Regions from separate parts of the Rhizobium sp. AN68 genome, predicted to be linked through region 2. Evidence: riboswitches for the same ligand, from Rfam matches in the RefSeq annotation. Region 2 holds a riboswitch; each other region holds the start of a gene.
What was found. A riboswitch is a leader RNA that binds a small molecule or an ion and turns the genes downstream of it on or off. The one in region 2 is predicted to bind cobalamin.
Positions count from the first base shown of each region.

Region 1: another riboswitch for cobalamin. It lies ahead of RBH71_RS06215 (ABC transporter substrate-binding protein); the one in region 2 lies ahead of nrdH (glutaredoxin-like protein NrdH).
Region 3: another riboswitch for cobalamin. It lies ahead of RBH71_RS16785 (CbtB domain-containing protein); the one in region 2 lies ahead of nrdH (glutaredoxin-like protein NrdH).
Region 4: another riboswitch for cobalamin. It lies ahead of RBH71_RS00790 (DUF1852 domain-containing protein); the one in region 2 lies ahead of nrdH (glutaredoxin-like protein NrdH).

Region 1 covers NZ_JARWMI010000002.1:614,676-622,239, reverse strand. The annotation lists gene RBH71_RS06230 (2-hydroxyacid dehydrogenase) at 1-807, opposite strand, end outside; gene argE (acetylornithine deacetylase) at 832-1,956, opposite strand; gene RBH71_RS06220 (GNAT family N-acetyltransferase) at 2,168-3,046, shown strand; cobalamin riboswitch at 3,086-3,322, shown strand; partial or broken gene RBH71_RS06215 (ABC transporter substrate-binding protein) at 3,487-4,519, shown strand; gene RBH71_RS06210 (FecCD family ABC transporter permease) at 4,516-5,544, shown strand; gene RBH71_RS06205 (ABC transporter ATP-binding protein) at 5,541-6,341, shown strand; gene RBH71_RS06200 (pseudoazurin) at 6,338-6,820, shown strand; gene RBH71_RS06195 (class I SAM-dependent methyltransferase) at 6,994-7,564, opposite strand, start outside.
Region 2 covers NZ_JARWMI010000003.1:11,267-18,830, forward strand. The annotation lists gene RBH71_RS13055 (ABC transporter permease) at 109-1,191, shown strand; gene RBH71_RS13060 (ATP-binding cassette domain-containing protein) at 1,191-1,973, shown strand; gene RBH71_RS13065 (nucleoside triphosphate hydrolase) at 1,970-2,599, shown strand; cobalamin riboswitch at 2,731-2,955, shown strand; gene nrdH (glutaredoxin-like protein NrdH) at 3,211-3,432, shown strand; gene nrdI (class Ib ribonucleoside-diphosphate reductase assembly flavoprotein NrdI) at 3,445-3,843, shown strand; gene nrdE (class 1b ribonucleoside-diphosphate reductase subunit alpha) at 3,831-6,020, shown strand; gene nrdF (class 1b ribonucleoside-diphosphate reductase subunit beta) at 6,037-7,011, shown strand; gene RBH71_RS13090 (alpha/beta hydrolase) at 7,040-7,564, opposite strand, start outside.
Region 3 covers NZ_JARWMI010000003.1:771,945-779,508, forward strand. The annotation lists gene RBH71_RS16765 (helix-turn-helix transcriptional regulator) at 1-323, opposite strand, end outside; gene RBH71_RS16770 (LysE family translocator) at 457-1,086, shown strand; gene RBH71_RS16775 (c-type cytochrome) at 1,202-1,636, shown strand; gene RBH71_RS16780 (c-type cytochrome) at 1,723-2,643, shown strand; cobalamin riboswitch at 2,735-2,960, shown strand; gene RBH71_RS16785 (CbtB domain-containing protein) at 3,126-3,308, shown strand; gene RBH71_RS16790 (CbtA family protein) at 3,320-4,036, shown strand; gene RBH71_RS16795 (hypothetical protein) at 4,041-4,355, shown strand; gene RBH71_RS16800 (type 1 glutamine amidotransferase family protein) at 4,459-5,025, opposite strand; gene RBH71_RS16805 (GNAT family N-acetyltransferase) at 5,047-5,535, opposite strand; gene RBH71_RS16810 (MerR family transcriptional regulator) at 5,741-6,154, opposite strand; gene RBH71_RS16815 (hypothetical protein) at 6,251-6,604, opposite strand; gene dmeR (Ni(II)/Co(II)-sensing transcriptional repressor DmeR) at 6,732-7,004, shown strand; gene dmeF (CDF family Co(II)/Ni(II) efflux transporter DmeF) at 7,086-7,564, shown strand, end outside.
Region 4 covers NZ_JARWMI010000001.1:165,603-173,166, reverse strand. The annotation lists gene RBH71_RS00800 (helix-turn-helix domain-containing protein) at 1-404, shown strand, start outside; gene RBH71_RS00795 (methionine synthase) at 757-1,785, opposite strand; gene RBH71_RS00790 (DUF1852 domain-containing protein) at 1,810-2,787, opposite strand; cobalamin riboswitch at 2,890-3,103, opposite strand; gene RBH71_RS00785 (hypothetical protein) at 3,880-5,160, opposite strand; gene RBH71_RS00780 (glycosyltransferase family 2 protein) at 5,253-7,220, opposite strand; gene RBH71_RS00775 (HlyD family secretion protein) at 7,359-7,564, opposite strand, start outside.

The sequences.
Region 1 (7,564 bases), on a different contig from region 2:
CGGCGTCAGGAGAATTTTCGGATGGGTCCAGAAGCGGTGGTCTTTGGGCAGGGGCTCCGGATCGGTAACGTCAATCACCGCACCTGAAAGCCTGTCGCTGTTGAGTGCATCGAGCAAAGCGTCATGATCGAGCTGTTTGCCGCGCCCGGCGTGAACCAGCCCCGCTCCTTCTGGAAGCATCCCCAGACGCTCGGCGTTCAAAAGCCCCGTGGTCTCGTCGGTGAGAGGCAGCAGGCAGACGAGAATATCGCTGGTGGAGAGAATGGATTTGAGGCCGTCGTCGCCATGATGGCAGGTGACGCCATCGATCTGACGCTGTGAGCGGCTCCAGCCGGAAAGCGGAAAGCCGAAAGGTTTCAGCCGCTCCAGCGCCGCAACGCCCAGCATGCCGAGGCCGAGAACGCCCACCCGGCACTCTTCCGCCTGACGCTGGGGCAGGGCATTCCACAGTTGCTGGCGCTGCTGGTTTAAATAGACCGGCAGGTTGCGGTGGAGGGAAAGTACGCCGAGGCAGATATATTCCTGCATCATGCGGATGATGCCCTCATCCACCATGCGTACGACCTTTACCGTCTCAGGGATCGCCTCGATGTGAAACTGGTCGACACCCGCGCCAATCGAAAACAGGACTTCGAGATTGCGGTAACGGGCAATGTCCTGTGGTACCGTCCAGGTGATGAGGTAACGGACTGCATCGGGATCGACAGTTGATGCATCCATCGAAAACGGCAGATCAGGCAGTTCTGCAGCTAGAGCCTGCCGGAAAATCTCGCCGCGCTTGGCGTCGGAATTGAAGAGAAACGTCATCTGAAATCTATGCTTCCCGAAGGTTCAAGCCGTACAGTGGCTTGCGAGTGTTTCCAGCATCGACTGGCAGGCCGAAAGTTCGCCCGTCGTTATGAACTCGTCCGGCTTGTGGGCGCGGCCGATATCTCCTGGTCCGCAGATGATGGCGTCGATGCCCGCCGCCTGGAACAGCCCCGCCTCCGTGCCGTAGCTGACGGCGGCGAGACAGGGGGTGCCGGTCAATTCCTCCAGAAGCAGAACAAGCGGAGCATTGGCTGCAAGCGAAAGCGCCGGATAATCGCTCATAGGCGTCCATTCGATATCGACACCCTTTGCTGCGAGAGCCTCGACGCTTGCGCGAACCGGCCCGAGCAGTTCAAGCGGCGATATGCCGGAAATCGCCCGCGCTTCCAGCTCGATGGCCGAGAAATCGGGGATGATGTTGATCGCCTGGCCGCCCTTCATCGTGCCGATCTGCAGCGAGGAATAGGGCGGCTCGAAAGTCGCTTCAAAGGGGCCTTTCGTCAGCTCATGTGCCGTCTCCACGGCCTTTGCCATGATGCCGGTCATCAGGTGAATGGCATTAACCCCCTGATCAGGCCGGGACGAATGGCCGGAACGGCCACGGATGGTAATGCGAGCTGCTGCTTTGCCCTTGTGTGCACGAACCGCCCGCATATTGCTCGGTTCGCCGATGATTGCGCCCGCCGGTGCGGCGCAAAGTTCAGGCAATCTGGCGAGAAGATGTGGAACGCCACGGCAACCCGCCTCCTCGTCATAGGAAAAGGCGATATGCACGGGACGTTTCAGCGCCATGCGCGAAAATGCAGGCGCCGCGGCGAGAACCGTGGCCAGAAAACCCTTCATGTCTGTGGTTCCGCGCCCGTAGAGACGATCATCTTCCGCCCGCAGTGTAAAGGGATCGGAAGACCATTCCGGCTCGCTGGCGGGTACGACATCCATATGGCCGGACAAAACATAGCCGGCGCGATCGGCCGGGCCGAAGGTGGCGAAGAGATTGGCGCGGTCGCCCTCCGGTCCCGCAAGCAGCGATACTTTCGCGCCGTGGCTTTCAAGATAATCGGCGATCCAGCCGGCAATATCGCCATTGGCGGTTCCAACGACCGACGGGAAACCGACGAGACGCTCAAGGATTTCGATTGCGTTCAATGGTCGTCTCCGCTGACCGGATTGTCATCCCGAAAGCTTAGAATGGACTGCGACGTTTATCTGCTGAAATGCGAATGATTTCGGTAGATTGTTGTGACCTTCCAGTGCTTTCAGAAAATTCGTGCTGGCGTAACCGGCTACCGTCGGATGTCGTGGGCTAGGCCGGGACCGGATGAAGGTTGTGAGCCGTAGGGGATGAGGGCCGTTGGTTATGGACCTGCTCAAAGTCGATAGTTTCGAGCTGCGGACCGTGTATATCGCGGACGTGGATGCCGATCATCTGCATGCACTCTCCATGGCCGTCGGATGGCGATATCACGCGAATGAATGGTGTTTTCTGCGGCAATGCGGCGTGGGTCTCGCTGCGCTCGATGAGATCGACCGTGTTGTCGCAACCGCGATGCTCTTTCCCTATGATCAGGGGTTTGCGACGCTCGGCATGGTCATTGTTTCCCCCCGCTTGCAGGGGCAGGGCGTAGCACCATGGCTGGTGCAGAAACTTGTCGCGAAATTCCCCACTGTCTCCCTGCGGTTGAACGCGACGGGAGCGTCGCGGCGGTTGTTTTCAAGGTTGGGTTTTGCCGGTGATACGGAAAAAGTATATCTGTTCCGGGGAAGGGCGAATTGCCTTTTCGAGATATCGCCGCCCGGCAGAAAACAACGAATAGAGCCGTTATCCGCAGGTCATCTGACTGATGTGGTGGAACTAGACCGGGCGGCTTTTGGCGTTTCGCGCCGGAACGTTTTGCAGCGACTTTTGACGCAGAATGCGGGTTACGGTGTGTTTGAGGCGGACCGTCTTACCGCTTTTGCGCTGCGCCGTGCGGCAGGGCGGGGCCACATTATCGGTCCGGTCGTTGCGGGTGCGGACATGGATGCGATTGCGCTTGTAAGGCGGCATTTTACCGATCTGGACGATGAGCTGGTGCGTCTCGACACCATCAGCGACAATAGTCTCTTTATTGATTTTATTGCGCAATCCGGGCTGGTGGTGATTGAAACCCTTACCACCATGTCCAAAGACGCGCCGCAACCGGCGCCCTCCGGCGCTACAAAAATTTTCGCGTTGGCGGGTCCGTCTTTGTGCTGAGCTGCAGCACTATCGCAATTGACGCCCAGGCGCTTGCCCCTTATGTCAGAAAGCGACGGTTCCTGAAGCCGAAGGGCAAAGGGATTAATAGGGAACATGGTGCGGGTGATTTCTATCGCCCAATGCCGTGGCTGCCCCCGCAACTGTAAGCGGATTGCCGTTCATCCTCGTGACGCCTGAAAAGCGTCATGCCACTGCACCCTTCAAGGTGCGGGAAGGCAGATGAACGGCGCATATTCGTGAGCCAGGAGACCTGCCGTCATAATATTGACCATCGTTACGGGCGGGGATGCCCGGAAGAGGAGCTGATTATGACCTTTCCGTCTGCGGAAACGTATTTAGAGTCCCGTTCTCCATCTCCACACTTGTTGTCGCTCTGTCACTACGCGTTTTGACGCGCGGCCTGCGGATCACGCCACTTTATTTAGACTGGAGAACATATGTTTCATTTCAAACGCCTGCCGGTTTCCGCCGGTCTTCTGGTTGTCGCATTAGCGGCCTTGCCCGCCGGTGCCGCTCAGGCTGCCGAAACCACCTATCCGCTGACGATCAATAGCTGCGGCCACGAAATCACCTTCAAGCAGGCGCCCGCCCGCACAGGTATCGGTCGGCCAGAGCACGACCGAGGTTCTCTATCTGCTCGGCGTGGCCGACAAGGTGGTAGGTACGGCGCTGTGGATCGGCCCGGTTCTTAAGGGTTACGAGGACGCCAATGCCAAGGTGGAGCGGCTTGCCGACAATGATCCGAGCTTCGAGGCGGTGGTTGGCAAGAGGCCGGACCTCGTGACGACGCAGTTCCAGTGGCAGATCGGTCCCGAAGGCGTTGTCGGAACACCGGAGCAATTCGCCGAACTCGGTATTCCCGTTTATACTTCGCCTGCCGATTGCATGGGCAAGGACAATTCCGGCGGCGGCGACGGCGTGCGCAAATCCGTTTTCACCATGGACCTGATCTACCAGGAGGTCCGCGACCTTGCGAAAATTTTCAACGTGCAGGATCGCGGCGAGGAAGTCGTTGCCGACCTGAAAAAGCGTGAGGAAGCCGCCCGCGCCAAGATCGCTTCGGCGAATGGCAAGATTTCAGCAGTCTTCTGGTTCTCCAGCGCCGAGCTGGATATCGATCCTTACGTGGCGGGCCGCAATGGTGCGCCGGGTTACATCATGTCCGCGCTCGGGCTGAAGAACGTTATCGAAAGCGATGAGGAATGGCCGACTGTTGGCTGGGAAACCATCGCCAAGGCCAATCCGTCCGTGATCGTTGCCGGCAAGATGGACCGCCGGCGTTTCCCCGCCGATGACGTCGCCGTCAAGCTCAAGTTCCTTGCTACCGATCCGGTTGCCAGCATCATGCCCGCCGTCAAGGCGGCCCATGTCTTCGAAATGGACGCGCAGGCGATGAACCCGACCATCCGCACGATCGAAGGCATTGAAACGCTGGCCGAGGCGATTTCCACAGCCGGTCTCGCCAAGTGAACGGTCTTTCCGTCAATCTTGGCAGGGCGGGTCTGGCTTTTGCCGCACTCGCCCTGCTGCTCGTCGCGCTGATGGCCGGTGCGGCCATCGGCGAGACTGCCATTCCGTTCGACGTGGTGGCAAAGACCATTGCCAATCGTGTCTTCCATGCGGGTTATCCGCTGGAGCCGCTGGATGAGGGCATCGTCTGGAGTTACCGCCTCAGCCGCGCCGTTGTTGCCGCGTGCTGTGGCGCCTCGCTGGCGCTGGCCGGTGCGGTGCTTCAATCACTTCTGCGCAACCCGCTCGCCGATCCCTATATCCTCGGTATTTCCGCAGGCGCCTCAACCGGGGCCGTGGCCGTGGCGCTTCTGGGCTTCGGGGCGGGGTTCCTGACGATGCCGGCCGGCGCCCTGATCGGGGCTTTTGTGGCTTTTTCGCTTGTCAGCCTTCTGGCGGTGCGGGCAGGGCACGGCAACAGCGCCATCATCCTGGCGGGGGTCGCCGGTTCGCAACTGTTCAACGCCATGACGTCGTTCATCGTCACCAAATCCGCCAATGCCGAACAGGCGCGCGGCATCATGTTCTGGCTGCTGGGCAATCTTTCGGGCGTGCGCTGGCCGGATGTCTGGCTGGCTTTGCCGGTCAGTATTGCGGGTCTTGGAGTGTGCCTCTGGTACGCACGCGCGCTTGATGCTTTCGCTTTCGGTGGTCAGGCAGCAGCTTCGCTCGGTATTCCAGTGCGCCGGGTCTATGCGGTGCTGATCTCGGTTTCGGCGGTCATGACGGCAGTCATGGTGTCGCTGGTCGGTTCCATCGGCTTCGTCGGTCTCGTCATCCCGCATGCGGCGCGCATCTTCGTTGGCGTTCGCCACGGCATGTTGCTGCCGGTGACGGCGCTGACCGGTGCAATTTTCATGATCATCGCAGATATTCTTTCGCGCACCGTCATTCCGGGGCAGGTGCTGCCGATCGGCGTGATCACTGCGCTGGTCGGCGCGCCCGCCTTCGCCTTTATTCTCGGGCAGAAGAGAGGCCGGTCATGAAATTATCCGCCCACGATCTGCATTTCCATGCCGGCAATCTCGACATCGTGCGCGGTGTTTCGCTGGAGGTCGCCACGGGCGAGTTTCTGGGTATCATCGGGCCGAACGGTTCGGGTAAAAGCACGCTGCTTTCCATGCTGGCCGGCATTCGCATGCCGCGTCGGGGTCATGTCATGCTTGGTGAGGAACGGCTTGCCACATTCGGGCGGCGCGAACTTGCCCGCAGGCTGGCCTTTGTGGAGCAGCAGGCCGAAACTACCGAGCGCATCAGCGCGCGACAGGCCGTGGAACTGGGGCGCACGCCCTATCTCGGCCCGCTTTCCGCATGGTCGCCAAAGGACGATGCCATCGTCGATGCAGCGCTCGGAAATGTCGATATGGCGGACAAGGCCGAGCGAAACTGGCATCACCTTTCCGGCGGCGAACGCCAGCGCCTGCACATTGCCCGCGCATTGGCGCAGGAGCCGCATATTCTGCTGCTGGACGAGCCGACCAACCATCTCGATATCGGCCACCAGATCGGCCTGCTCGATCTGGTGCGCAGGCAGGGACTGACGGTTGTGGCGGCGCTGCATGATCTCAATCACGCCGCCATGTTCTGCGACCGCGTCGCCATCATGCATCGCGGTGAAATGATCGCTGTCGGCCCGCCGCGCGAGGTCCTCACCTCTTCGACCATCGCCGATGTGTTCGGGGTGCAATCCGTCGTCACCACGGATGAAAGCGGATTTTCACATATTCGTTTTCTGCCGGCCCACGGTGCGGCCGATCACGCAAGGAAAGCAACGGCACGATGATGAAATTGAAAAGACTTGTAAATCTCCGCTTTGGCGCGCGGCAGCTTTGCGTTTCCGCGGGACTTGGCATGGTTGTGGCCACAGGGTTTTCCATTCAAGCCGGAGCCGAGACCTTCGAGGTGAAGATGCTGAACCGTGGCGAAAAGGGCTCCATGGTGTTCGAACCCGATTTTCTGGAGATCGCTCCCGGCGACCGCGTGCGCTTCGTGCCGACCCACAAGAGCCATAATGCCGCGACGATCGACGGTATGGTTCCCGAAGATATTGAAGGTTTCAAAAGCCGGATCAACGACGAATTCGAGACCGGGTTCGAAAAGCCAGGCTTTTACGGCATCAAATGCTCGCCGCATTACGGCATGGGCATGGTCATGTTGATCAAGGTGGGGGACGCGGTTTTGCCGCAGAGCTACAGGACGGTAGAGGTCCCAGGCCGGGCGAAGCCGCGCTTTGAGGAGCTATTCGAGCGGGCGGAAAAATGAGGTCCCTGCGTCGCATTTTCATGCGTCATGCCGGACTAGATCCGGCATCCAGCCAAGGCGCGTCTGCACCGTGAGAAACTATTATTCCGCGATCAAGGACTTGGTCGCACTGGACCCGGGATCACATCCGGGGTGACGGTGAGCTGGGCGGCAGCTTGGGGCCTTTGGTCGCCCTATCCCTTGCCGGACGTGTGCGGCTTCACGGCGCATATTGCATAACGGTGCTGCAATCCCCGCAAAATGCCTTTCAGCAGACTGAAATTTTTTGCCTGGGCACGATGAATGGCCTGAAGTTCCTGATCAATGGCAACGGGCTCGAAGCCGGTTTCACGCAACAGCGCCGCGACGTCACCAGCTCTTGCACCCTTTGAAAAATAGACCCGCGATAGAATGCTGTTGAAGGTGTTTTCCGGATCCGCCGGCTTGTGCGACTGGTCCGGCTTCACAAGGCCGATGCTTTCCAGACCCGCCGCCAGCTTCCTGACCAGTCTTTCGCGCCAGCCGGTGTTGACGAAATCGCCATCGACGATCAGCAGGCGTCCGCCGGGTTTCAAGACACGGAACCATTCGGCAAAGCTCGCCTTCGGGTCCACCAGCGTCCAGACCAGATGGCGGGTGATGATGACGTCGGCGCTTTCGTCCGGCTCCATCGTGTTTTCGGCGTCGCCGACAAAAAAGCGGATATTGCGCCCGCGGGTTTTCGCCTTCGCCCTTGCAAGCTCCAGCATGGTTTCCGACCAATCC
Region 2 (7,564 bases):
GACGTAACTGAGGCACGCTTCTCAACAGTTTGAATCTACGCATTGTCCCCTCCGGAAAATAATCCCGGGTTCGGGGCTGATGCGATGGAGCGATCGGGAGGAAAATCCATGAGCGATCAGCCAGTGCGGGCTCAACCGCATAATGAATTTGAAAAAGTGCTGTCGGGAAGTTCGACCCAGGTCGCTGCTTTCGATACGCAAAACAAGAGTTTGCTTGAAAAATTCCAGCACTTTCTGCATTCCAGCCCGGCGGCCGTACCGCTGATCGTTCTGGTGTTGTCGCTGGCTGTCTTCGGCATGACCCTGGGCGGCAAGTTTTTCTCGGCCTTTTCGCTGACCCTTATCCTTCAGCAGGTGGCAATCGTCGGCATCGTCGGCGCGGCACAGTCGCTGGTCATTCTGACTGCGGGTATCGATCTTTCGGTCGGTGCGATCATGGTTCTGTCCTCCGTCGTCATGGGACAGTTTACGTTCCGCTATGGTTTGCCTGCCGAACTCTCGATTATCTGCGGTCTCGCAGTCGGCGCATTTTGTGGCTTTATCAATGGCGTGCTGGTTTCGCGCATGCGGCTGCCGCCCTTCATCGTTACACTGGGCATGTGGCAGATCGTGTTGGCCACCAATTTCCTCTATTCGGCCAACGAAACGATCCGCTCACAGGATATCGTCCAACAGGCGCCCATTCTCCAGTTTTTCGGCAACAATGTCCGCATCGGCAGCGCCGTCTTCACCTATGGCGTCATTGCGATGGTTCTGCTGGTTGCCCTGCTCTGGTATGTGCTGAACCGCACCGCCTGGGGTCGACATCTCTATGCAGTGGGTGATGATCCCGACGCAGCCGAACTTGCCGGCGTTAACGTCAAGCGCATGCTGACGACTGTCTACACACTTTCCGGGCTTATCTGCGCCTTCGCGGGCTGGGCTCTCATCGGCCGCATCGGCTCGGTATCGCCGACCGCCGGTCAGTTCGCCAACATCGAATCCATCACCGCAGTGGTCATCGGCGGCATATCGCTGTTTGGCGGACGCGGCTCTATCATGGGCATGATCTTCGGCGCGCTGATCGTCGGTGTCTTCTCTCTCGGCTTGCGACTTATCGGAACAGACCCACAATGGACCTATCTGTTGATCGGCGTCCTTATCATCTTGGCTGTCGCAATCGACCAGTGGATCAGAAAGGTAGCAGGCTGATGGCAAAAGAACCTATCCTCACAGCACGCAATCTCGTTAAACGCTACGGTCGTGTGACTGCGCTCGACAATGCCGATTTTGACCTTTATCCGGGCGAAATCCTCGCCGTCATCGGTGATAACGGTGCTGGAAAATCCTCTCTCATCAAGGCGATTTCCGGTGCGGTGACACCCGATGAAGGGGAGATCAAGCTTGAAGGCAAGCCGGTACAGTTCCGCTCGCCGATCGAGGCGCGCAAGGCTGGTATCGAAACCGTTTATCAGAACCTTGCGCTGTCTCCCGCATTGTCCATAGCCGACAATATGTTTCTCGGCCGTGAAATCCGCAAACCCGGTATTCAGGGAAGCCTGTTCAGGGCACTGGACCGTCCGGCGATGGAAAAGTTTGCCCGTGAGAAACTCTCTGAACTCGGCCTGATGACGATCCAGAACATCAATCAGGCGGTGGAAACCCTCTCCGGCGGCCAGCGCCAGGGTGTTGCGGTGGCGCGTGCAGCCGCCTTCGGCTCCAAGGTCGTCATCCTTGACGAACCGACGGCGGCGCTCGGCGTCAAGGAAAGCCGCCGCGTTCTCGAGCTTATTCTGGATGTGCGCGCGCGAGGGCTACCGATCGTTCTCATCTCGCACAACATGCCGCATGTTTTCGAGGTTGCTGACCGGATTCATATTCATCGGCTGGGCAAGCGTTTATGCGTCATCAATCCGAAGGACTATACCATGTCCGACGCCGTCGCCTTCATGACGGGCGCCAAGGAAGCGCCAAAGGAAACGCTGGCCGCATGACGTTGAAGCTTGAAACGATCGTCGAAGATGTTCTTCGGCGGGCAGAGGATAAATCTCGTTTTATCATTGCCATTGCCGGTCCCCCTGGGGCCGGCAAATCCACGCTGGCGGATGCCCTGTGCGGTGCCCTCGTGGCGCGCGGCGAGGCTGCGGCTGTCCTGCCCATGGACGGCTTCCATATGGATAACGGTATTCTCGAAGAACGGGGGCTCTTGCCGCGAAAAGGCGCACCGGAGACCTTCGACGTGCGCGGCTTTCTTGATATCGTCTCCGCAGTTCGTCAGGGCGGGCAAGAAGTTCTTGTCCCGGTTTTTGACCGCTCCCGCGAAATAGCCATTGCCTCCGCTCGCGCCATCGCGCCAGAAACACGCTTCATCCTTGCCGAAGGCAACTATCTGCTGTTGAGCGAGGCGCCGTGGACGAAGCTTTCCGGCAGCTTCGATCTTACCGTCTTCGTAGGCCCATCCGTTGCGGTGCTCGAGGAACGCCTGCGGGATAGATGGCAGGGCTATGGTCTCGATGCGACCGAGATTCACGCCAAACTGTTCGAAAATGATCTTCCCAACGGAAAGCGGGTGATTGAGAACTCCCGCCCCGCCGATATTCGCATCGATATCTGGGAATAACCCGCCGCTTCCGTCCGTAGGCGGCATCGAGCATTCACCGTTAAGCCTTTGTTGACCATGTGTTGAATCTTTTTGATCCACAGGGTGGGGCTTTCGCATGTCTAATTATTGACGAAAAAAATTCCTCATATACTATATGTGGTGTTCAAGGTTCTTTCGATTCGCAAGCGTCGGGAGCTAAGACGGGAATTCGGTGCGCAACACCATTATGGTGAAGCAATGCCGAAACTGCCCCCGCAACTGTAAGCGGTGAGCATCGTTCCGATTTGAGCCACTGGCGCTAAGTGCTCCGGGAAGGTGGGAATGGATGTTTTGACCCGCAAGTCAGGAGACCTGCCTTGAGCGAAAACGTCCACGGGCGGGGTGTCCGGAAGGAAGGTGTATGACGCAAATGAATTGCGTGCGCCCTTTTCTGCCGCCTCCAGAACAAGCTTCGGGGTGAAGTCATGCCAGTGCATTTTTATAAGTTTCTACGCTCGTCGGCGTAGACAGCGATCTTACGCGGCCTGACCCGCGCGCCTCGCCAGAATGACAGAACCATCGCCACCCGCTTGTGATTGCAGGCGGGCAATGTTGAGCCGTGCGTAAAAGCGGCTTCGAAAGAGGAAACTATGACCGTCACCGTTTACAGCAAGCCCGCCTGCGTCCAGTGCACTGCCACCTATCGTGCGCTTGACCGCATCGGTGTCAGCTACGAGATCGTCGATATCTCCGAAGATGCGGATGCCCTCGATCACGTTCGCGGCCTTGGTTACATGCAGGTTCCCGTGGTCGTTGCCGGCGAACGCCATTGGGCGGGTTTCCGTCCGGACATGATTGGCTCGATCAGCTGAGGAGGCGATGCGATGGGGCTGATCGTCTATTATTCCAGCCGGTCTGAGAACACTCATCGCTTCCTTCAGAAACTGGGGCGACGATTGCTTCGCCTGCCGCTCGGCGCCGAGGAAGACGTTCCTCACGTGTCGGAGCCCTATGTTCTCGTCACCCCCACCTATGGGGGTGGCGGCATGAAAGGAGCTGTACCGAAACCGGTTATCCGGTTTTTGAACGAGCCCTCAAACCGAAATCTCATTCGCGGCGTCATAGCGGCGGGAAATACGAATTTTGGCGCAGCTTTCGCATCCGCCGGAGATATCGTGTCGCGTAAATGCGCGGTGCCGTTTCTCTACCGCTTCGAGCTTCTCGGCACGGAGGAAGATGTCGCCAACGTCAATCATGGATTGGAACGATTTTGGACACGCTGACCTCGAGCGCGGTGCGCAACACGGATGCCAAACAACAAGTAACCGCTGCGCAGAAACACCTGGACGCGGGACTGGACTATCACGCGCTGAACGCGATGCTGAACCTCTACGATGAAAACGGGAAGATCCAGCTCGACAAGGACCGCCTTGCGGCACGGCAATATTTCCTTCAGCACGTCAATCAGAACACGGTGTTTTTCCATAATCTCAGGGAAAAGCTCGATTATCTCGTTACCGAGGGATATTACGAGCAGGAGGTGCTGGACCAGTATTCCTTCAATTTCGTCCGTGACCTCTACGACGAGGCCTATGCCAGAAAGTTCCGTTTTCCGACATTTCTCGGCGCCTTCAAATATTATACGTCCTATACGCTGAAGACCTTCGACGGAAAGCGTTACCTGGAGCGTTATGAGGACCGCGTCTGCATGGTGGCGTTGGCTCTGGCGCGTGGCGACGAGCAGCTTGCCCGCGATCTGATGGATGAAATCATTTCCGGCCGCTTCCAGCCGGCAACCCCGACCTTTCTCAACGCTGGCAAGAAAAGCCGCGGTGAGCTGGTTTCGTGTTTTCTGCTGCGTGTGGAAGACAATATGGAAAGCATCGGCCGGTCCATCAATTCAGCATTGCAGCTTTCCAAGCGTGGCGGTGGCGTAGCACTGTCCCTGACCAATATTCGCGAAGCCGGCGCGCCGATCAAACAGATCGAAAACCAGTCCTCTGGCGTCATTCCTGTCATGAAGCTGCTGGAAGATTCGTTCTCCTACGCCAACCAGCTTGGCGCGCGCCAGGGCGCTGGCGCGGTCTATCTGCATGCCCACCACCCGGACATCATGCGTTTCCTCGATACCAAGCGCGAAAACGCCGACGAAAAAATCCGCATCAAAACCCTTTCGCTCGGCGTGGTGATCCCTGATATCACCTTCGAACTCGCGAGAAACAACGAGGATATGTACCTGTTCTCGCCGTATGATGTTGAGCGGGTCTATGGCGTGCCGTTTACCGAGATTTCCGTCAGCGAAAAATATCAGGAAATGGTCGCCGACAGCCGCATCCGCAAGAAGAAGATAAAGGCACGCGAGTTCTTCCAAGTCATCGCAGAAATCCAGTTCGAAAGCGGTTATCCCTATATCATGTTCGAGGATACGGTGAACCGCGCCAATCCGATCGCCGGCCGTATCAGCATGAGCAATCTTTGCTCGGAAATCCTACAGGTCAGCGAGGCGAGCGAGTTCAACGACGATCTCTCTTACAGCCATATGGGCAAGGATATTTCCTGCAATCTCGGCTCGCTCAACATTGCTTCAGCAATGGATTCGGCTGATTTCGGCAAGACGATCGAAACCTCCATCCGGGCGCTGACGGCCGTTTCTGACATGAGCCACATCTCGTCTGTCCCTTCCGTGGAAAAGGGCAATGATGCGAGCCACGCCATCGGGCTTGGTCAGATGAACCTGCATGGCTATCTGGCGCGCGAGCGCATCTTCTACGGCTCCGAAGAGGGCATCGATTTCACCAATATCTATTTCTACACGGTGACCTATCACGCCATCCGCGCCAGCAATCGCCTCGCCACTGACAGGGGCCAGAGCTTCAAGGGCTTTGAAAACTCCAAATATGCCTCGGGCGACTACTTCGATAAATATACCGACCGGGAATGGCTGCCCGCGACGGAAAAGGTCCGCGACCTTTTTGAGAAAGCTGGCATTTCCATTCCGACACAGGAGGACTGGAAAGCGTTGAAGCAGGCCGTCATGGAGACCGGCCTCTATAACCAGAACCTTCAGGCCGTGCCGCCCACAGGCTCGATCTCCTATATCAACCACTCGACCTCCTCGATCCATCCCATCGTCTCGAAGATTGAAATTCGCAAGGAAGGCAAGATCGGCCGTGTTTATTATCCGGCTTCCTACCTTTCGAACGACAATCTCGAATATTATCAGGATGCCTACGAAATCGGTCCGGAAAAGATCATAGATACCTATGCGGCGGCCACCCAGCATGTCGATCAGGGTCTGTCGCTGACGCTGTTCTTCCGCGATACGGCAACGACGCGCGATATCAACCGGGCGCAGATCTACGCCTGGAAAAAAGGCATCAAGACCATCTACTACATCCGTTTGCGCCAGATGGCGCTGCAAGGCACGCAGGTTCAGGGCTGCGTATCCTGCACGCTCTGAATTGAGGGACAAGACAATGAATATTGCCGTAAAACCCGCGTCCCGTATTCGCGCGGTCAACTGGAACCGCATCGAGGATGACAAGGATCTCGAAGTCTGGAATCGCCTGACATCGAATTTCTGGCTACCGGAAAAGGTGCCGCTCTCCAACGATATCCCGTCCTGGGGAACGCTGAAGCCGGAAGAGCAGACCCTGACGATCCGCGTCTTCACCGGGCTGACATTGCTGGACACGATCCAGAACGGCGTCGGTTCCGTGCGCCTGATGGCGGATTCGGCGACGCCGCACGAGGAGGCGGTGCTTTCCAACATCTCCTTCATGGAGGCGGTCCACGCCCGCTCCTATTCCTCGATCTTCTCGACGCTCTGCTCCACGCCTGACGTCGATGACGCCTATCGCTGGTCGGAGGAGAACGAATTCCTGCAACGCAAATCCGCGCTCATCATGCGCGAATATGATAGCGGAAATCCGTTGAAAATGAAGGTCGCCAGCGTGTTTCTGGAGAGCTTCCTGTTCTATTCCGGCTTCTACCTGCCAATGTTCTGGTCAAGTCGCGCCAAGCTTACCAACACGGCCGATTTGATCCGTCTCATCATTCGCGATGAGGCCGTGCATGGCTATTACATCGGCTACAAGTTCCAGCGCGCGCTCGAACGTCTGGGCGAAGCGGAAAAACAGGAGATCAAGGATTTCGCCTTCGATCTTTTGCTCGAGCTTTACGACAACGAGGCCAAATATACCCAAGACCTCTATGACGGCGTTGGCCTGACGGAGGACGTCAAGCAGTTCCTGCATTACAACGCCAACAAGGCCTTGATGAATCTGGGTTACGAGGCGCTGTTTCCGCCCGAGGCTTGCCGGGTCAATCCTGCGATCCTCTCGGCGCTGTCTCCCAATGCCGACGAGAACCACGACTTCTTCTCCGGCTCCGGCTCTTCTTATGTCATCGGCAAGGCGGTCGCCACAGAAGACGAAGGCTGGGATTTCTGAACCGGTTGTCGCCAAGAACCCGCAAAAGTTATTGCGGGTTCACGACCTGGCTCGCAAGCCGGAAGGGGCTGGATACCGTTGCCCCGATAGCATCGAACACAAAGGCACCCGCGCGGCCTATGCCGTTTTCGCCGTTGCCGTTCCGGCTCGCCTCCAGTTGTGGCACCAGCGACGCGAGTGCCGCATAGCGGTCGTGGTTGAGCGGATCCGATGCCTTGAGCTTGGAGATGTCAACGAACTGAACGCCCTCTTTCAGGGCGGCTTCCTGCACTTGAGGATCGGTCACATCCAGCGCGCCTATGCGGGTGACGTCGGCCCCCAGGATGGAGGAAGCCTTCAGGGCGCGGTCGTCCTTGGAGACGAGAATGGTGAGCGGCGGATTGAGCCTTCCCACCACCTCGATCTGCTTGCGGAAAACATCGGCGTCGATATCCGGCGCGGCCAGCACTACCTGTAGTTTGGAGAGCACATCGTTCCTGCCTTCGAAGCGCAATTGTCGCAGCGCTTCCATGACCAGCCAGCCGCCCATGCTGTGACCGAACACGACAATGCT
Region 3 (7,564 bases), 760 kb from region 2:
GCCGCAATCTTGTCGCTGACCTTTTTGGCCGCCTGCCGCAATTCGATATCGCCCGTGCGCGCGACCATGGCGAGCGCAAGCACGATCGCCTCCGTCTCCTCGATGGAAAACATCAGCGGCGGCAGGTTGAAGCCGGGACGCAGGATGTAACCGACGCCGCGTTCGCCTTCGATCGGCACGCGCATGGTCTGAAGGGCCGAAATATCGCGATAGACCGAGCGCACCGTGACTTCCAGTGCCTCGGCAATGGTCTGCGCGGTGATCGGCCTGCGCGCCACCCGCAGGATCTGGATGATCTCGAACAGTCTCGATGCCTTGCGCATTGCCGTTTTTCCCGGTGGTTTCCCAACGCAACTGACACAACGCTGTCAGTTGGCTTTTCCTATAAGCAGCAAAACACATTGAGAAACATGAGTTTTCCCGAATGTGTCGAAAATTGTTTTGGGAGATACTGACATGAGTTACGCCGAAAATCTCTGGCTTTTCTTTCTGGTCCTGTTCGGCATCATCATCCTGCCGGGAATGGATATGCTGTTCGTGCTGGCAAGTGCGTTGACGGGTGGCAAAAGAACCGGGCTTTCCGCCGCAAGTGGCATGAGCGCCGGCGGCATGGTGCATTCACTTTACGGTGCATTGGGCGTCGGCATGCTTGCCGCCTGGATGCCGTCGCTGTTCCTGCCGCTGCTGGTCGCCGGCGCCGCTTACATGGTCTGGATCGGCGTCGGCCTGATGCGCAGCGCCATCACCGTCAATGGCGATGAGGCGCAGGCGAGCGCCTCTGTCAGAAAGGCGTTCTGGCGGGCCGTTCTCACCTGCCTTTCCAATCCGAAAGCCTATCTCTTCATGATGGCGATCTATCCGCAATTCCTCAAACCCGACTATGGTCCAATCTGGATGCAGGGTCTGGTAATGGGCGCGATGGTGGCCATCACGCAGTTCACGGTCTATGGCGCTCTGGCGCTGACGGCGGATAAAAGCCGGGCATGGCTCGTTTCCTCGCCTGCCGCGACGATTTTCATCGGCCGCGCCGCCGGTTTCATGCTGATTGCCGCAGCCCTGGTTACGCTTTGGGAAGCACTCTCCTAGACTTCTGTTTTCTTGGGGAAATTCACTGCAATGTGACTTCTTTTCGCCATGCGGAAAGGGCATCCTCGCGCCGTTATCGCGCGTTCGGCATCTGCCGGAATCAAGGAGAGAGTGTATGAAACTGAAAACCATCGCGGCGGCCATGCTTTTCGGCTGTCTTTGCGCCGGAGCGGTCTACGCTGCCGGCGAAGTCGAAAAACGTGAAGGCATGATGAAGCAGATCGGCGGCTCCATGGGGGCGCTTGCTGCCATCTCCAAGGGCCAGAAGCCTTATGACGCCGAAGCCGTAAAGGCTGCCGTGACGACCATCAGCACCAACGCCAAGGCTTTCCCCGACCAGTTTCCCCCGGGCAGCGAGACCGGCAGTTCTGCGGCACCCGCGATCTGGGAAAATTTCGATGACTTCAAGTCCAAGGCCGCCAAGCTCGGTGCCGATGCGGACAAGGTCCTCGCCAGCCTTCCCGCCGATCAGGCAGGCGTCACCGCCGCCATGCAGACCCTCGGTGCCGATTGTGGTGCGTGCCACCAGACCTACCGTCTGAAGAAGTGATCCTATTAAGAACGCCGCTTCCCGGCGGCGTTTTTTTCAGCGGGAATGATGCCTGATCTCATCAGGTGATAATGGGGAGAGGGGTCATGGCCTCCATTTGGACGAAGCTCGCGGGCGGGATCGCGGTGGCGGCCATTGCCGGTTTCGGCATTTTCGCCTGGGTCACCGCGCCTGTGCGTCAGGCACCCAGCCACTGGGTGAGCCTTGGCGAGCCGGACCTTGCCAATGGCGAAACGCTGTTCTGGGCGGGCGGCTGCGCAAGTTGCCATGCGGCACCAGATGCCAAGGGCGATGCGCTTTTGACGCTTTCGGGCGGGCAAGCGTTGAAAAGCCCCTTCGGCACCTTCCATGTGCCCAATATTTCCTCCGATCCGCAGCATGGCATTGGCGGCTGGACGCTTTCGGAATTCGGCGATGCGATGACGCGCGGCGTCGGCAAGAACGGCGAACATCTCTATCCGTCCTTCCCTTACGCCTCCTATGCCCGCATGACGCAGAAGGACATCAACGACCTCTTCGGTTATTTGCGGGTTCTGCCCGCCAGCCAGAATGACGCGCCGGATCATGAACTGCCGTTCCCCTTCAACATGCGCATGGCATTGGGCGGCTGGAAATTCCTCTATTTCGATACATCCGCGCCACCCCGCGTCGAGCTTGCCGATGCCAATGCCGAATTGCTGCGCGGCCAATATCTGGTGGAAGGCCCGGGCCATTGCGGCGAATGTCACACGCCGCGCAATGCGCTTGGCGGTTTTCTCGATGGCAAATGGCTGGCCGGTGGTCCAAATCCCGAAGGCGAGGGCCGCATTCCCGATATTACCCCCGGCTCGCAGAGTGTCGGAAGCTGGGAGGCGGCCGATATTGCCAACTATCTGGAAACCGGCTTCACCCCGGAATTCGACAGCGTCGGCGGCTCCATGGTCAAGGTGCAGCAGAACATGGCGCATCTGACGGCCGAAGACCGCAATGCGATCGCCGCCTATCTGAAGGCCATCCCGGCACGGTAGCCCTTTGCCGTCATGCCGGACTTGATCCGGCATCCAGCCGCGGCGCGCAATTCTCACGCCGGCCTGCCATTGACTCCCACCCACACCCATCGGATAACGATCCTGTGATGGTTCCTTCCGGGCGTTCCGGAAGGTGAAAAGGGAACACGATAGGGAGACATCCTCATTCGTGGCTGCCCCCGCAACTGTGAGCGGAGAGCCTGAAACGAAATGCCACTGGTAAGCATCTCGCCGGATATGGGCGAGGGCAATGCCGGGAAGGTGTTTCAGGTTTTGACCCGTAAGCCAGGAGACCTGCCATCACGGAAATGTCCATGCCGGCGGGGTGTCCGGAAGAGCGGAATTTCAGGGTGGTGGTGCTTGAACGTGCCGCCCTGTGTCAGTCTCGTATCCCCGTGGTGAAGTGTATCGCATGCGGCTGCACGGCGTTTGCCGTTCCGCCGCGTCTAAAGGCGCGGGGTCGCGCCGTAAGAGGGGTCACCATGTCCATCAACCAGAATACGGCAAATGCCGCCGTTTCAGCAAAAACGGGCAGCTTCGCGCAATCGCTGACGGCGATCGTGCTTGGCCTGTTCGTCGTCGGTTTTGTCGGCTTTTCGCATGTGGAAGCCGTTCACAACGCCGCGCATGACACACGTCATGCCAATGCTTTCCCTTGCCATTGAGGGGGGGAAGCATGTCGTTCTTTCGCAATATCGTTTTTACCGCCGTCCTCGTCGGCATCGTTGGCGGCTTCGCCGTTTCGGCCATGCAGGCTTTCGGCACCACGCCGCTGATCCTGAAGGCGGAAGCCTATGAAAATGCCGGTGGCGAAGCGCCCCACAGCCACGATGCTCCGGCCACGACCGGCGCTGCCGTTCCCGCGCACGAACATAACGAGGAAGCCTGGTCTCCGGCCGACGGCTTCGAGCGCACCGCCTATACGGTCGCCGCCAACGTGCTGACTGCCATCGGTTATGCGCTGGTGCTGACCGGCCTCATCTCGCTGCGCGGCACCGATGCCGGCTGGCGCGAAGGCCTTTTGTGGGGTGTGGCCGGTTTTGCCGCCGTCATGCTTGCGCCGATGATCGGCCTGCCGCCGGAACTGCCGGGCAGCCCGGCGGCCGCGCTTGAGGCGCGTCAAATCTGGTGGCTTTCGACGGTTGCGGCGACCGCAGGCGGCATTGCGCTGATCGCATTCCGCCGCGAACCCTGGGCAATCGTGCTCGCAATGGTGTTGATCGTTGCTCCACATGTGGTGGGCGCGCCCCTGCCGCCGGAAGGTGAACATGCGCTGGCACCGCTGCCGCTGGAACGACAGTTCATCGTCGCCGCCACCGTGACCAGCTTTGTCTTCTGGGCCTTGCTCGGAACATTGAGCGCGTTTTTCCTGAAGCGCTTCCAGCAGGCTTGAAACCATGCAGGGCGCAGCCGAATGGAGTGAGGAACTCGATGCGCTGCGTTTTGCCGTTCCCGGTCACGGCGCTTTCTGCGCCGTGCATCGCCTTGCTTTCAAGGCAGTCCTTGGCGTCAGCCCGGAACGGGAAGCGGCGCTCGCCTATTTTCATGAGAATGAGGCTGCCTTTACGGCCGCAGCCCTTGCCAAGATAAAACGCTCGGCTTTGCCGGCCGGTCGCAGTCTGCATCTCAACAGCCGCGATATCCGCCGTGCGATTGCGGGGGAGGGCGGGGATGTCGCGCTCCGTGTCTGCCGGGTGCTTGATCAGGGGTGATTTGTGATGGTCTCGCGGCTTAACTTCCCCACCACCTCATTCCTGTGACAAGCACAGGAATGAGGTGGGAGGATCCGCAAAACTCTCGACACCAAGGTGAGCCTCACCGGTGCTCCGCCGCGAAAACCTGAAGTTCCGCCTCGGCTTCCGGACCAAAGAGGCCGAGGTGTTTCAGAATTTCCACCGCGAAACTGACGGGTGCACTGCCGGCTGCGGTTACGATGCCGCCATCGCTGACCGCCTTCGGCTGGTCGCGATAGAGCGCTTCGCCGCGATAGGACGGATAGGTCTTGTGAGAGGCGAGCGAATTTCCGGTATGGGCGACGTCATCAAGGGCGCCCGTGCCTGCAAGCGCGCTGGCAGCCGCGCAGATGCCGGCAACCAGTCGGCCCTTCTCGCGAAACCGCTGTACCAGCCCGCCAAGATCGACAGCCGTTCCCTTTTCCCAGCTGAGGCCGCCGGGAATGACGAGCGCATCGATGTTAGCAGGATCAAGCGCGTCATAGGATGTGTCGGGCGTAACGTTGAGCCCGCCCATTGAAACCACGGGCCGGCCGTCCGGGGTTGCGTAAACGATCTCGACGCCGAGATAGCCGCGCGCGGCGGCGGCAAGCAGCGCCGGTTCCCAGTCCGCAAAATCCTGCGCAAGCGCAATGGCAATCCGTGTCATGGCCGTCTCCAAAGGTTGCAATCAGGCGATAGACTGCATGTAGCGCATGCCGGTGACCGGGCGCGGCGCGAAATCCATGCTTTCGTAGAAACGATGCGCGGCGACATTGCCGGTCGTGGCGCTGACGGAAAGATAGTCGCAACCGAGGCGCTTGGCGATATCGCGGGCGCGGGAAACCAGGTGCTGGCCGGTGCCATGGCCGCGGTGACCGTCACGCACGAAAAGATGGTGCAGCTCAAGCCCGCGGCGGCCTTCCTGCGCCCTGTAGAGCGGCAGCATCAGGGCGTAACCGATCAATGCGCCGTCGGCTTCCGCCACCAGCCCATGCACCCAGGGAAGCGGGCCGAACAGGTCGCGTTCCAGTTTCGCCGGCGTAATCGCCGCCGCATCGCCATGAAAGGTGGCAAGCAGGGTGATCATCTCATTGAGCTCAGGCAAATCGGTCTTGCGTGCGCCACGAATGATGACGACGGGCGGTCTTTCCAGTGTAAGGGAACTATCTTCGGTCATTTTTCTGGTCCTTCGGTTTTATCGGTGCCGTCAGGACGCTTGAAAAACAACAAAGCCGCCTGACGGCGGCTTGTTGACAAAATGATCTGTCGAGCCGCCCTTTACAGGTAGGCCCAAAAGTACGAGCAGGAGATGGGTGCGCGTTCGTTGATCATGTCCATGCAATGCGCTCGAATCTGAAATCTGTCAAGCCTGCTGTTTAGCCTCAATGCTCCCCTTCGCACATGCCATGGTCGGAAAGTGCGCGGATGACATAACAATCCTCGATCGAATGACCATGGCAATGGGAGACGATACGTTCCAGCTCATGCTCGAGCTTTTTGAGGCTGGTGATTTTTTCGCGCACATGGGCGAGGTGTTCGGCGGCAATGCGATCCGCACCCTCGCACGGCATTTGCCGGTGCTGGCTGAGCGCGATCAATTCTCTGATGGCGTCTATATTGAGCCCGATATCGCGGGCATGGCGGATGAAAGCCAGCCTTTCGAGATCGGATTTTTCGTAACGGCGCTGGTTGCCTTCCGAGCGGTCTGCCTCGCGGATGAGGCCCATCTGCTCATAATAGCGGATCGTCGGAACCTTCACGCCGGTACGTTTGGACAATTCACCGATGGACAGCATTGCCTTCTCCATATCCTCAAGAGCAGCCGGGACAAGAACGAACCGGATGCTCTAGTCTCTAGAGATATAGCTTTTCAGCCTGCCGTTCAATGGGTGTCAGGCGGCGGCATCCACGCCGAGTGCCTGCGCCAGGGCTTTGAGAACTTCTGTCTCGATGCTGGAGGCGGCGTCAGGCTGCGCTGATGCGGCGATATCTACCGCCGGTTCGGTTCTGGCCTGTGCGCCGCTGTCCAGGTTCCAAAGTGCTGCGGCAAGTCCGGCGGAAACGCTGGCGGCGGCAGGTGCGGCGGAAACGGCAACGCTCTCGGCGCTGGAAATCGCGCGGTGTGCCGCCCGTGTCAGTTCCAGCAGGGCCTCGGTGGTTGCATTTGTTTCCCTAGTCTTTGTCGGCTCAAGGGTCCGGACCGGAGTTGCGTAATAGCTGCTGGTTGTTGCTGCGATAGTCGTCATGACTGAGTCCCCTAAGTTTCATGGGGTATTTTTAGGGGTCGAAACATTCGCGAAGATTGCGTCGCGCAGGGCTTGAACCAAAAAACATCGCAATATAGTATACCCCCCTATAGTATATGAGGTACTCATGTCCCATACGATCCGCAACAAGGAGAAGCTTCTCGTTCGCATCCGTCGCCTCAAGGGGCAGATGGAGGCGGTGGAGCGTGCCCTGGACGATTCCAAGCCCTGCGGCGAGGTGCTGCAATTGCTGGCCTCGGTGCGCGGTGCGCTTTCCGGCCTGACGGGGGAGGTGATGCAGGAACATCTGCATGAGCACGTCGTGCACGCCGAAAATGAAGACGAGCGGGCGCGTGCGGCGGAAGAGCTGGCCCAGGTGCTGAAGACCTACATCCGCTAACCTCTCTCCCAAAAGTGTCCGCGGCTTTGGGAAAAGACATGCGTGAAACAGAATATTCCAGGATCGAACAGGATTAGCGACATGACGACGACATCCGAATTTTCCGCAGCGTCCGGCCACGACCATGTTTTCCTAGGCCGGAACCATGAGCGCAATGAAAAGCGCGTGTGGATGGTGATTGCGCTGACCACAGTCATGATGGTGGCGGAGATCGTCGCCGGCCACTGGTTCGGTTCCATGGCGCTGACGGCGGATGGCTGGCACATGTCCACCCATGCGGGCGCAATGCTCATCTCGGCGCTGGCCTATCTCTATGCCCGGCGTGAGGCGCGCAATCCGCGCTTCACCTTCGGCACCGGCAAGTTCGGTGATCTCGCCGGTTTTGCCAGCGCCATCGTTCTGGCGGTGGTGGCGCTGCTCATCGCCGTCGAAAGTGCGATGCGGCTTTTCAATCCTGTTCAGATCGACTTCAATCAGGCGATCCTCGTCGCCGTCATCGGTCTTGCCGTCAATCTCGTCAGCGCCGTGCTGTTGAAGGATGACCACGATCACGATCACGG
Region 4 (7,564 bases), on a different contig from region 2:
TATCCATCACCAACCATCTGGTGGAACTGGTTGCGCTGGTTCTCGGCGTATCCGATCGCGAGGGAGACCGAGCGAGGGGGACATTGCGCAATCAGCTCGCTTTTTCCCTGATCAACTACATCACTTCGCATGCGGCAGATCCGGCGTTGACACCGGCGAAGGCAGCCGAACATTTCCGCATTTCGGTTCGCTATGTTCACCGACTGCTGGAAGACAGCGGCGAGACATTCAGCCAGTTTTTGCTTCGGCAAAGGTTGCAAAAATGCGCGGACGATCTGCGTACCAAACGTGGCAGCTCTATTGGAGAGATCGCTTTCCGATGGGGATTCAATGACCTCTCGCATTTCAGCCGATCGTTTCGGAACCAGTTCGGTGTCGCGCCACGCGAATATCGAGTGCAGTAGCACAAAGCAAGCAGCACCCGTTTGACGTAGACGGGTTCGTGGTCGGTGGATAGCGACGGACTTACATGGCAAGCGAGTTGTCTTGCGCCTTGAAAGGATGGAAACCATCACATCCTCAGTTGAGGTGGTAATAAATGTGTAAATTTTCTAATCTGGGGACGACCTGCTCTTCGGAATTGCCGGCTTGAACAGGCCGTCTTGGCAGCTTTGCGCCAAGAGGCGGACATCCGTCGAAGCCGTCAGAATGATCCGCGTCGTGACCTTATAGCCATTCGTAAGTCTCCCAGCGTTTGTCGCGATGGGCGCGGTGGCGGCGAACGGCTGCCATCCGCAGGTTCAGACTATCAAAAAACTAAACAGTCAGCTCTCTTCGGACGATCTCAGCTCCTGCGCTCAAGGAATTCAGCTTGTCTCTTGCCGCACGACGAGACAGGGGGGCCATGCCGCAATTGGTGCAGGGGCAAAGTTTATCTGCGTCGACAAACTTAAGCGCCTTGCGCAGCGTTGCAGCGACTTCCTCCGGGGTTTCGATGGTATCGCTTGCCACATCGATGGCCCCAACCATCACTTTCTTACCTCGAACAAGTTCCAGAAGATCCATTGGGACATGAGAATTGTGGCATTCGAGGGAGATCATACCGATGCCGGATTTCTGCAGCTTGGGGAGAGTTTCCTCATACTGCCTCCATTCTGACCCGAGTGTCTTTTTCCAATCTGTATTGGCCTTTATGCCGTAACCATAGCAGATATGGACGGCGGTCTCGCACTTCAGCCCTTCAATTGCCCTGTCCAAAGTGGCGACACCCCAGTCATTCACATCGTCAAAGAAAACGTTGAAGGCAGGTTCGTCGAACTGGATGATATCGACGCCGGCAGCCTCCAATTCCTTTGCTTCCTCGTTGAGTATACCGGCAAATTCCCAGGCAAGCTTTTCACGGCTCTTATAATGGCCGTCAAAGAGAGTATCGATCATCGTCATCGGACCCGGCAACGCCCATTTGATGGGTTGTTTGGTCTGCTGGCGCAAAAACTTGGCGTCTTCGACGAACACGGACTTCTGGCGAGACACGGCGCCGACGACTGTCGGGACACTCGCATCGTAGCGATCGCGAATTCTGACTGTCTCGCGTTTTGCAAAATCGACCCCGTCGAGGTGCTCGATGAAAGTCGTGACGAAATGTTGGCGTGTTTGCTCGCCATCACTGACGATGTCGATGCCGGCCTGTTGCTGATCGTCGAGTGAAAGGCGCAGGGCATCTCTCTTGCCTTCCAGTAATTCCTCGCCCTCCAGCTTCCAGGGCGACCACAGTTTTTCGGGCTGCGCAAGCCAGGAGGGTTTCGGCAGACTGCCAGCGGTCGATGTGGGGAGAAGTTTCTTCACGATGGGACCTCTTCTAAGTGATGCTCAGGCGGGGCGGTGAGCAAACAATTGCTCAAGGACGGCGCGGTATGGCTTGATGAAGTGTTTTTCGGTGAACTTACCCTGATCCACCGCCAAGCGATTTCGTTCGTCGCGATCGTAAATGACCCGGGTCAGCGAATAGTCCTGGTGCTTCAGGTTGGGCTGGTAAAATGTCCCGGCTGCTGCGTTCGCATTGTAGATTTCGGGGCGATAAATTCTCTGAAACGTTTCCATCGTGCTGATGACGCCGATTAGCTCAATATTGGAGTAGTCGCCCAGCAAGTCCCCAACAAAGTAGAAGGCCAACGGCGCAACGCTGCCTGCAGGCATGAAGTAGCGAACCTGCAATCCCATTTTCCCGAAATACTGGTCGGTGGACGAGAACCCATTCTGCCGGTATTCGACGCCCATCACGGGGTGATGATTTTCGGTCCGGTAATAGGTCTTGCTGGTCGAGGCGCTGATGCAAATGACCGGCGGCTTGCGAAAGTACGAGCGGTAGGCATCCGACCGCAGAAAAGACTTGAACAGGTTTCCATGCAGGTCGCCGAAGTCGGCCGGAATGCTGAAGGCAGGAACGCTCTTGTTATGCTCCGGCAGCACAATGCTGAAGTCGTAGTCTCGCACATAGGAGGAGAAGTTATTCCCCACAATGCCGTCGATACGTTCACTGGTTTTGTGATCGATGATCGTCGTCTTCAGTATCTCGATGAGGGGAAATTTTTCACCTGCGACATCGAAGCTCATGTCGACCGAAATGATCTCCAACTCGACAGAGTATCGGTCCGATTTGGGATTATCCCAGTGCGCGAGGGCGTTGAAGCGGCTGTCGATCATGCGCATGACATTGCGCAGGTTTTCCTGCCGCTTTTCGCCCCTGGCCAGATTGGCGAAATTGGTGGTGATGCGCGTATTTTCTGAAGGACGATAGTCCTCATCGAAGGGTACGCTCGTGATCGTAAAAATGCAGGTCTGAGACATGTTGTGCCCCTATAAAGTTGGGGGCATGGGTCTGCGGACGCATAGCAAGACGGGCCGCGACAATGCAGCCTTTGCTACGGCACACTGGGACACCCCGCCCGTGGACGTTATTTCACCAAAGGCAGGTCTCCTGGCTCACGGATCATCACTTCCGTCCGTCTTCCCGGGGTAAACCAGTGACATATTGGACTTCAGCTCGCCGCTTACAGTTGCGGGGGCAGCGTCGGCTTTTCCGCATGACACGGAGCACCGACTTCCCTCTTAGCCCCGGCACGTTGCGTGCAACGACTGGGGAACCTTAGGCGTGACGACCATATTGTAAGCCACGTCATCGGTCAACATCATATAACGATATCTTTATGTCCTTAAGTCTACGTTTCCATTGTCGGTTCCGACCGAGTAGGTTGCATTCGGCGTTGTCAGGCGATTCTCACATACGCGGACCTAGCCGTGGCAAACTAAAGATGAATCGTCGACTGTCGGTTCGATCCTGACAAGCGCAGGTAAGCATGCGTGATGACAGCTTCCGGGAAATAGTAGACGTCTCGCGCCACGCAGTTGAAAGGATCAGACCACACCACGAACAGTTCCTGGCGCGGGAGCAGCCTGGTGAAACCGGAGGCGCGCATGATTTCGGCTGCCACAGGCGTTTCAACGAAGCGGCGCCGCTGGAGGTTGGGATGCTATTCGGACATGCCCTACTGTGCCGGCGCAGCGCTATTTAAGGGATCGGCGTTTGAATTAAATAGCGAATGAGCGAAGGCAAGCACCCTTAAATAGCGGGCCGATAACATCACGGACGCGTATCCGCGACAGCATCGCCGATCTGTGCTCGGTCCTTCGGACCACCGCATGTAGTTGAAGGTGCACAGGAAGTTCCGATCCGCACCGGGCATCTGACAGGTCTGGCAGTGGGCGGTATTCGGCTTCGTTGATCGTACCGTTAGGCTTTAACCACTGGAACTGCCAGTCGGCAGTCAACGTTGCGGTTTTACGCTTTTCGCCGCTTTCAGCAGCGTCATGCGTCCCAGTTTTCAATCTCCGGCGCAACGGCCTGGAGCAATATCCTTCTGCTGCCGCCGAGACGGACGATTATCCCTCACAAAGACGAATACAACCGCTTTTTCTAAGAAAAGGGTTCCAGCCTTTCGCTGCAAGGATTGCCCAGGCAGTGGCCCCGACATGCGGCAACCTGAAATATTTGAAGTCGGCAAATGTCGAGGTCGGCCCGATCATCAGCCCGGTCGTCAGTTCGTCCCCGAGTGTCGCGTAGATCAGGTTATCGGGAGATATTTGTGCGGCGATGGTGGCAAGCAGCGCCTCGGCCCGCTCGGCATCGCCGACCTGCTGAAATGCCAGCGCGGCCTGGGCCGTACCTTCCAGCCACACACCATCCCGATCGTCGTTAAAATCAAAACCTCCCGCAACCGCATAATGCCGATCAACCCAATGCAGAACACGCCCACTGCGGCCCCGAAACTCCGGCACGGCGAGAATGGGCCAGAGCTCGGAATCTATTCCGGACTGGCTCGAGTTGGGTGTGTCGCTTCCGGGTTGGCTGCCGACGTAAAACCGTCCCTGCTGCTCATTCCACATCGCATCAAGAAATTTGCGTGTTTTGTCCCGCATCGCCTGCCAGGCGCGCGCTCCCTCAATTTCGGCGAGCCAACCCGCAACGGCATACACATCGAGATTATGTTCCGTCGATTTCCACTCGAGTTTGGCCGGTGCAGGCTCATGACCGAATGTGCCACCTGTGTAGCCGATATCGCGGGCGCCCGCCGTATGCGCATCGATCCAGCGCATGAGTTTGGTCGCTGCCTGCACATAGGACGGATTGCTTAATCGTTCACTGGCAGTGAGAAGCGCAAGTGCCGCCCAGGCCAGGTTGCCCGTTGCGCTGCCGACCTGATAGTCATCCTCGACCCACGTCTTGCTGGCCTCACTCCAGAAACCGGGCAAAAGCATAGCATCATTTTCGTTCGCAACGGGGCCGGAACGGTAGGCGTTGCGCAGGCGGCCATCGCTGTAATAGCGATCGTTGTTGACGGCGAGCAGCAGCGCATCGGCAACCCTTTTTGCTTCGGTATCGTTGCCACAGGAAAAAAGGGCAATCGTCGCCAGGGCATTGTCATAGGTGAAACCCGCATTTGAAAGAGCGGGATCAAGCGCTTTGCCGCCCGGTGCAGGCTCAAAGCTCCGAAATACGAAGGGGGTGGTGGATTTGTCCATCTTCCCAACGAGACCCGCACACAAGCTCACAGCAAGGCGGTCGCGAACTGATCCGGAACCGGTGCGCCCATCGCCAGCAGCGACCACTCCTGTTGTGAAGCAGGTCATGAGAACTGTCGCGACGATCGATTTGACAGACATGAGTTTTCCGTTTGGTAGGCGCTTTTCCAAACAAGCCCGCCTCTAGCTTGCGGTTTACGTCGAGCACGGTCCCGGGTTTGGCGCGAATTGTCTTAGCTGAAGGCCCTTGCGAGTAACATCTGCATGGACTTCAAGAGGTCGCCCTGTTCCGCGACATTTTCGGGCGCATTGCGGAAAAGCAGCCTCAAGATTGCACGATGCTGGTCGGCAGTCGGGGTGAGAGTGAATTTGCCGGGCGTTTGCGACACCTTCGTTGCATCGATCTGCACCCAGCCCACATCGGGCACGTACAGGGACTCTGCCTCGGCGTAAGACCGGTTGAAATCCGCCAGGGTCGCGGTTTCGGTCGAAAGCGCCACGATCCGTACCGCCTTCACCTCGCTTGCGCACTGCAAACGGCCTTCGAGATCCACGCCGATCGGCTCTTCCTTGTCGACACGTGGTAATTCGATGCAGCAGATGAGGCTGGTGAAGGCAATCACCATGGCGACCGCCGACCAGATGAGGTTGAGACAATCTCGCGCCGAAAATTCTACAGGGGCGTCCCATGCGTAAACGGCGAGTAGAACTGAAACCGCGGAGGTGACGGTGACGATTGCGAAAAATAGCGCTGTAGGCCCATGAATGCGCACCTGTGACCGGTCACCACCTTTCTCCGTGACTTTAAAGGGACGTCCGAAGGGTTTGCGCATAGCCTGAAACAAGGTGATGGTGATGGGAACAGCGGTCAGCGCATGCGTCACTTCGGTGAACAGCGGTAGGGTGCGTTTTCCCGATATCCAGGTGGAGTAGGCCCAAAACAAAGCCAGTGACGACAGTCCAAATTTCATGAACATCAGCTCGTCGGCCTGAAGGGCGGAAACGCCTGTCAGCCAGTAGATCGATGGTGCCAGCAACAGGCAGAGAATGAAAGGCTTCGACAGCCAGCAAAACAGCCCGTGCAGATAATGCAGCCTTTGTGTCAGCGTGAACTTGCCACGCCACAATGGTCCCGTCCGCAGAAGGCCGATCTGAATGGTGCCCAGGCACCACCGCGTGCGTTGCGTGATATATTCTGGCAGGCCCTCAGCCGATAGACCGACACTGCGTTTTTCGTTGAGCCAGCGTGTGACGTAACCTCGCTCCATCAGGCGGTAGGTCAGCAGCATATCTTCGGAAAGTGCATCATGCGGAAACCCGCCGAGCTCGTTGACCGCCGCACGCCGCACGACAAAACTCGTCCCGACGCAGAAAGCGCAACCGACCGCGTCCTTGGCCGGCTGGAATACATCAAAGAATACACGTTGATCATCGACGAAGGAATTGCGGATGCCGAGGTTGTGCTGGATTGGGTCGCAATTAAAGTAAAATTGCGGTGTCTGCACAACTGCCACCTTGGGATCGGCGAAAAGACCGGTTACGCGACGAAGGAAGTTGGCCTGTGGCGCGAAGTCCGCATCCAGAACCATGATGAAATCGGAAACCTGTGGCAGCGCATTGGTGTGTTCAAGTGCATTGTTCAGATTTCCCGCCTTGGCATGTCTATTGTCCGGGCGCGTCACATAATTGACGCCGACCGTCTCGCAATAGTCCCGCACTTCCGGCCTGCGCGTGTCGTCGCAGACAAAAACACGCAGCTGCGGATATTGCATGGCCTGGGCCGCGATAACCGACTTCTCAAGGACGTTCAAAGGTTCGTTGTAGGTGCAGATAAAGACGTCAACGAGTGGCGCATCGGGATTAGTTGCAATCGCGGCTTCCCCTCTATCAGCCAGAAAAGACCAGTCCGTCCGCCTCGTCAGGATCAGGATCGAGCCGATGGCGTAAAAAACGGAGATCAGCTCGAAGGTGAAATAAATGTAGTTCCAGGCAGTCTCCAGAGAAAGCTCGAAGGGTGGCAGCGTATCGGTGGCGCGCCAAAATATGTAAAGGCCAAGAGACAGCAGCATAATCGCACTGAAGGCCAACCGGTCCAGGACCCTGCGCGGGTCGGCCAGTATGGTAAACAGGATCGCGCAAAGGGCGATGACAAGATTGACGTAGAGTACCGACTGAACATCGCCATCAGGGCTGAAATACATCGACTTATCCTCATGGTTGGTCAGGCGCGCGGCACGCCGCGCGTGAATGAGGTTGCTTCGAGTGTCTTAAACAGGTGGTGGGTCGCCCTGCGGGTTTGCATCGCACTCCCGCAGGGGCCCGTCCAATCCATGCGGGTGTCAGGATTGGGTGCGCGGCGCCTTTCCGGTGGCATCCGTATTGCCGAGAGGGTGCTGGGTGATGATATCGGGCTGATGTGCCCGGCCAGGCACGTCCGGCCGCTGTTGGGGCCACTCGATACCAGTGTGTGCGGATAGCGTATCACGCGACGTTTCGATCAGTGCCCATGCGGCCTGCCTGACATCCGGCAATTCGCTGACGGAGG